One region of the Sporosarcina sp. E16_3 genome, then DNA from elsewhere that is predicted to be linked to it. Evidence: a T-box and tRNA genes for the amino acid it is inferred to sense, from the RefSeq annotation. Region 1 holds a T-box; the other regions hold tRNA genes.
What was found. The T-box of region 1 lies ahead of argS (arginine--tRNA ligase). A T-box ahead of a tRNA ligase gene usually reads a tRNA of that ligase, here a tRNA-Arg.
Positions count from the first base shown of each region.

Region 2: it has a tRNA-Arg gene. The T-box ahead of argS (arginine--tRNA ligase) is inferred to sense a tRNA for this amino acid. The anticodon was not compared.
Region 3: it has a tRNA-Arg gene. The T-box ahead of argS (arginine--tRNA ligase) is inferred to sense a tRNA for this amino acid. The anticodon was not compared.

Region 1 covers NZ_JADPRX010000006.1:9,646-11,916, forward strand. The annotation lists gene argS (arginine--tRNA ligase) at 1-1,006, opposite strand, end outside; T-box leader at 1,070-1,275, opposite strand; gene I2483_RS06035 (hypothetical protein) at 1,359-1,589, shown strand; cobalamin riboswitch at 1,634-1,816, shown strand; gene I2483_RS06040 (ribonucleoside-diphosphate reductase subunit alpha) at 2,028-2,271, shown strand, end outside.
Region 2 covers NZ_JADPRX010000017.1:14,888-17,158, reverse strand. The annotation lists gene whiA (DNA-binding protein WhiA) at 1-651, shown strand, start outside; gene I2483_RS11310 (HPr family phosphocarrier protein) at 688-945, shown strand; tRNA gene I2483_RS11305 (tRNA-Arg) at 1,315-1,386, opposite strand; gene clpP (ATP-dependent Clp endopeptidase proteolytic subunit ClpP) at 1,577-2,197, shown strand.
Region 3 covers NZ_JADPRX010000007.1:88,573-90,843, reverse strand. The annotation lists gene I2483_RS06960 (XTP/dITP diphosphatase) at 1-340, shown strand, start outside; gene I2483_RS06955 (metallophosphoesterase) at 337-831, shown strand; tRNA gene I2483_RS06950 (tRNA-Arg) at 909-982, shown strand; gene I2483_RS06945 (hypothetical protein) at 1,548-1,697, shown strand; gene I2483_RS06940 (thiolase family protein) at 2,214-2,271, shown strand, end outside.

The sequences.
Region 1 (2,271 bases):
TGAATTGTGCGAAGTGTAGGCTTTGTTCATTCCCAACGACGTAAAGGGATTTCACGAAATCATACGTTTCTTTTCTATCGATTGCAGCAGTTAAATCGCGTGTGGCATATAATGTTGCGCCATCTGACTTCATAATCAAACAAGGCGGCATATCTTCATCGAGTTCAACGACAAGCGCGCCATTCGATTCTTTTAAAAGTCCTTTATCCGCCAACTCTTTAACGATTGGTTCCATCTTGTCATTGTAGTAGGCCTCGCCGTTATAGGAATCAAAGGTAATACCCAGCAAATCATAAATGCGTTGAAATTCCTTGAGGGATTCGGTTTTGAACCACTTCCATAATGCTAGTGCTTCAGTATCTCCGTCTTCCAGGTCTTTGAATGCCGCTCTGCCTTCGTCGTTTAGCGAGTCGTTATGTTCCGCTTCTTCGTGGAAACGGATGTACAGCTTTAACAGCGTCTGGATTGGCGCTCGCCGCACTTCTTGTTCGTCGCCCCATTTCCGGTAGGCTGTCAGCAACTTGCCGAACTGCGTACCCCAATCGCCGATGTAATTGATTTTTGCTGTCTTGAAACCATTTTTTTCAAGAAGTAGTGCAATTGAATTCCCGATGACAGTGGAGCGCAGATGCCCCATGGAAAACGGTTTCGCAATATTGGGGGAGGACAAATCGATGGTGACAACCCCGTTATTACCTTCATTTGATGAACCATAGGATACTGATTGATCTAGAATTTTTTGCAGTAGGGCACTGGTAATCGTAGAACGATTCAGAAAGATATTCACATACCCGTTGACGGCTTCTGCTTTATGGATTAGCGGGTGATTGATTGTCAGGGCAATTTCATCGGCAATAACAACAGGTGATTTTCTAAGTTCTTTTGCGAACGGGAAGCATGGTAGAGCCAAATCGCCTAAATGAGCATGGACAGGCCTTTCAAGCATGTTTTCATTCAATGGAATCGAACTAAATTGTTGCAGTACTTGCAAGATATCCATTTTCATTGTCAACTCTCCTTTTGGTTGGTGGCATTAAAAAAAACGTAAAAAAAAGCCCTCATCTCAAATTAATGAGACGAAAGCTTACTTCCGCGGTACCACTCAAATTGCCCGTATAGGGGCCACTTCCTCATAACGGCGAGACACCGGCTTTTCCTAAAACGTTCAGAAAAGCATCTCCGAAGTGCGGTTCACAAGCATTCTTCACTGGGCTCCCACCGCCCCCAGTTCGCTGAAAAAGAATCGATTGCTACTCTCTTCATCACAGATATTGTAATTGAATGTAGCAAATGAAGGGTTAAGTGTCAACTGAAAGACAGATATTACTGGTGATTTAGAATAGTTCGGAAGTGTATTTATGTTTCTGTGTAGAACACATTATATAGTATTGAACGACATGATAGATCTGCTTGATCTATCGGAGAGGCATTATGCAAAAAAAATGGATTTTAAAAAACTGTTCATAACTTTCACGTCATCTGCAACAATGACGATGATGGCGGTCAAAGCGACTAGGGAGAATGACTGTGGATATGTGGATAAGCTGTTGATTGTCGAACAAGCGGATTTTCTACCTATTTACGTCTAGAACACAACATGTTAGGGTATACAGAGAGAAACAGACACAACATATAGTATTGAACGATAGAATGGTACCGATATTGGTTTAAAAGGGAATCCGGAAAAACCGGAGCTGCCCCCGCAACTGTAAGCGCCGACGACCGCCGTATGAGCCACTGTGGAAAACTCCATGGGAAGGCTAGGTGGGTAGATTGAAGCGCTAGCCAGGAGACCTGCCTTTCATCGTCAAGCAACACTTTCTTCGGGGGTTGAGAGTGGAAGCGAACGGGATACCGTCTACCTTTTTTACTCGAAGATTACCCGCGGCCCCATTTTGTTTCCGACAACTAACCCATGAGTGATGGCTCTACCGAAACAGGTGAAGCTATCACTCATTTATATTGAAAAACGTAAAATAGCTAGCGTCTGCACATGATTCATCTACATATGGGAGGAGACAATAATTATGACAACTACAACTATAAAGACTGGCATTGATCAGTTACTAGATAAACTACAAAATGAATTTGGAGCAAAGGAAATAATGCCCCTTATTACTGCAAGTGATCGCTGGCAGCAAAAACACGCTGAGGGGACTGAGTCGGAGTGGGCGAAGGCGATGACATTAGAATCGCTTAGCAATCTAGATGAGGCGACAACGTATTGGACGTTTGTTGCTGCACGTATCCACCTCTGGGACGTTTACAATC
Region 2 (2,271 bases), on a different contig from region 1:
CTTCTAATTTTGACAGGTACATTTCAATTTAAAAATGAGATTTCAAAGGAATTGGTTAAAAAGAGATGCTGTCAACGCGCTTATTTACGGGGTGCTTTTCTGGCAGGGGGTTCTGTGAATAACCCGGAAACATCTTCCTATCACCTTGAAATCTTTTCCATATATAAAGAACATAGTGAAGACTTAGTCGATCTGATGAACAAATACCATTTGAATGCGAAGTCTATTGAGCGGAAAAAAGGGTATATTGCTTATTTAAAGGAAGCTGAAAAAATATCGGACTTTCTTAGTATTGTCGGCGCGCATGTGTCTTTAATGAAGTTTGAAGATGTACGAATCATACGCGATATGCGAAATAGTGTGAACAGGCTTGTGAATTGTGAAACTGCTAATATGAATAAAACAATTGGTGCAGCACAGCGCCAAGTTGAAAATATAAAGTTTATTGAAAGTACGATTGGACTTGCTGAATTACCAGATAGATTGCAAGAAATCGCAAGGCTTCGGGTAGACAATCAAGATATTACGTTGAAGGAACTTGGAGAGCTGGTTTCGGGCGGGATGGTAAGTAAATCCGGTGTAAACCATCGCTTAAGAAAAATCGAAGAAATTGCGGATAATCTTCGCAATGGGGGAATCGGTAGTCGGTGAATCCGCTGTCGAACCAAGAGAGGAGCTGGCGCTGTCATGGCAGAACGAATAGTTGAAGTGAAGTTGAAATCAGGATTACAAGCACGGCAAGCAGCACTTTTTGTCCAAGAAGCAAATAGGTTTTTGGCTGACGTATTTTTGAAAAGAGAAGAACGCCAAGTAAACGCTAAAAGTATAATGGGGATAATGAGCCTAGCCATTGCGCGCGGCACAACAATCACATTGATCGCAGAGGGAAGCGACGAGGAACAGGCTCTAGAATCGCTCGCAGCCCTTGTTGAAAATGACAATTAAATAAAGGATTAACCGTTAGCGCTGTCAAATGACAAGTGGTAACGGTTTTTTTATGGACATTGGGTGTGAAGTCATGGGGATGCGGTTCGAAGTCATGGCAAGGCGATAAATAGTCATGGCAATAACGGTTAGTCATGGCAATAGGGAGTGAAGTCATGGGGACGCGGTTCGAAGTCATGGCGAGGTGATAAATAGTCATGGCAATAACGGTTAGTCATGGCAACCCAGCAAACTGTAAGGGAAAAGGCAAGAACTTTCATGACAACTCGTTAAACTGTCGCAACATCCCCCCAAAAAAAACGCAAAAAAATATTCATCCGCTTGTAAAAGCAGATGAATATTTTACAGTATAAACCTTATACTGGGATATGCCCTCGGCGAGAATCGAACTCACATTTTAAGCTTCGGAGGCTTACGTGCTATCCGTTGCACCACGAGGGCCTTACAAATCCGCTAACTTTTGCAGCAGACTAGACTTATTATACTAGTGTAGCTCAATGAATGCAATGCTTATTTTGAAAGCGTTATATTTGACCTTCGTTGACCATACTATGTATGATAAAGTTACAGTTGAAACGAAGTTATGTTTCAATAGGTAGACAACACTATCCAGCTTGAAGGAGGAAATAGAATGAATCTAATACCTACAGTAATTGAACAGACTAGCCGCGGTGAGCGTGCTTACGACATCTATTCACGTCTATTGAAAGACCGTATTATCATGCTTGGAAGTGGAATCAATGACGACGTTGCGAACTCTATCGTTGCTCAACTCCTATTTTTGGAAGCAGAAGATCCGGATAAAGATATTTCAATCTACATTAATAGCCCCGGGGGAAGCGTCACTGCTGGAATGGCTATTTTTGACACAATGCAATTCATCAAACCTGAAATCCAAACAATTTGTATGGGGATGGCTGCATCTATGGGATCGTTCCTGCTAGCGGCGGGTACTAAAGGGAAACGTTACGCACTTCCTAACGCAGAAGTAATGATTCACCAACCATTGGGTGGAGCACAAGGGCAAGCAACAGAAATTGAAATTGCTGCAAAACATATCCTTTTCACTCGTGAAAAACTTAACTTGATTCTTGCTGAGCGTACTGGCCAATCAGTTGAAGTAATTGCGAGAGATACAGACCGCGACAATTTCATGACAGCTGAACGTGCGAAAGAATATGGTTTAATTGACCATATTATTACACGCAGTGACATGAAAGACGGAGCTAAAACTAAACCTGAATCTAAATAAGTTGTACGAAAGCCGGCTTTCCACTATGGGAAGCCGGTTTTTTGATGGCTAAAAAAACGATGCCGCAGAAGAAA
Region 3 (2,271 bases), on a different contig from region 1:
TGTGAAGAATGATAGTGCAAATATCGACAAAGTACTAAACGAGCTAGGAACGACTTCTGAGGGCAATCGTGGCGCTAGATTCCGCTGTGTCTTGGCGGTAGCTGGACCCGGTTTGAAAACAGAAACGTTTTCAGGCAGCTGTGAAGGATTGATTCGTAAGGAACGACAAGGGTCGAACGGTTTCGGATATGATCCAATCTTTTTCGTGACGGCATTAAACCGGACAATGGCAGAGTTGTCAGCTGAAGAGAAAAATGAGATTTCGCACAGGGGAGCGGCATTAGGCCAGTTGAAACTTAAGTTACCACACATTATGACGGGTGTAGGTGATTCAGAATGAAGATTGTTGTTATGAGCGATTCCCATGGAGATAAAGAAACGGTGAAAGCCGTTTCTTCACTTTCTGCCGACGCGACTTTTCATTGCGGTGATAGTGAATTGTCATTCGATGATCTAGTTTTACATACAATGCATAGAGTCCGTGGAAACTGTGATAGCGATGCTAGGTTCCCAGCGTCCCTTGTGGTTGAGGTAGAGGGAAAGACGGTATTAGCTGTACACGGTCATGAGCACGATGTAAAACAATCGTTGATGAGGCTTTATTATTATGCAAAAGAATGTGGGGCAGATATCGTTCTATTCGGCCATTCGCATTTGTATGGTGCTGAGATGAAAGATGGAATTCTGTTCTTGAATCCGGGGAGTACAATGCAGCCACGGGGCGGGAAAGAAGCGACTTATGCTGTCGTGGAGTGGGATGAAACGGTGCGCGTAACATTTAAGAATATGGCATCGGAAACAGTAGATTTCATGGAAATGAAAAAGATTTAAAAAAGCGTTGACTTTATTCCTTAAGCAATATATACTAAGTATTGTCCTTAGGGAATGAACGAAAGTTTGTAACGCACGTCTCAGTAGCTCAGCTGGATAGAGCAACGGCCTTCTAAGCCGTCGGTCGGGGGTTCGAATCCCTCCTGGGACATAATGTAAATACAGTTAAAGCCTTGATTTGATAAGGTTTGAGACAGATTTGGGATTTGGTCAGGGCTTCGGTCACTGATGCAGAATCCCTTTTTTGTACCCTAGTATTTTTACGTATTATAAGAAACGATATCATCTTCCAATTCAACTGATTTGATGATTTTTTATTATGACGAAAAATACAGGATTATTTGATGTGGAACACAGTCATACCAATGTCTAACGTAGCTTGTTAAGCACTCAATCAGTGATTAACGTACAACTATTCATATGTTGAAAATCAGACTTTCGTTTAGTTATTTATGACAAGTAACTATAAGGGGGTCTTTTTATTTGGGTCAAAATTAGCGATTTAATTGACGACTTTAAAATGAATTAGCAAATTCTAGATCGAATAGATAAATATTATGAATACCTTTGGCGATGAATTATTTTACTAAGTTTTTAATGTTATACTGATATTTGTAAGGTTAGCAGTACACTAATAAGGTTTACTTCAGTATAATAAGGTATATTATATTTATTGAATAGATTCTTTTTATAGACAAGAAAAGTAGGTGAACAAAATGGGGAAATATCAATTGGATACAAAAGGTCTGGCAGCTGTGACAAAGTATCATGAAAAAAACAAGCCTACCAAATTTGATAAAAAGCAGCAACTTGAAAAAATACGTGCGGAGTATTTGAAAAAGAGGCAAAAACAAACAGATAAATAAAAGTAAGATATATCTTCAAAGTTATCAAAAATGGACCAATGGCAAAAGGCTATTTTAGAATTAGAGAGGGTATAATACTTGTTTAAGTATTTAATGTATTATAATTTGAATATTTAAAGAGGATTAAAGTAAAATCCTTCTTTTACATGAGCAGGTAGAACATTGATATAGGGCAAGTGCAAGGTCGAAGAATAGCTTGTGAGCGCTCCTACGAAGGTAAATGTATATAAATTGCTCAGGTGAGTTCAAAAGAGCGTATAGAGCAAGTTCAGGCGGTTGAGAAGCAAGAGAATACGAGTAGCAATGAGGCGAGGTAACCAAGTGTTTATCTCGTTTTTTTATTTTGTATTGTTAAAACAGCTAATGCCATCTGAGAACATCCTGTGAGCGTTCCTATGCTTTGACTTTGAATTGCTTTCATTGTTTCTCCTTATGAGCGCAACAATGAAAATTATTCTACCTTTTGTTCTAAGTTAAGAAAGACAAAGTTATTTTAATTCAAGGGGGAATTTTATTATGAGGGAAGTAGTAATCGTTGAATGTGTTCGAACTGCAGTGGGGAGAAGAAAAGGGG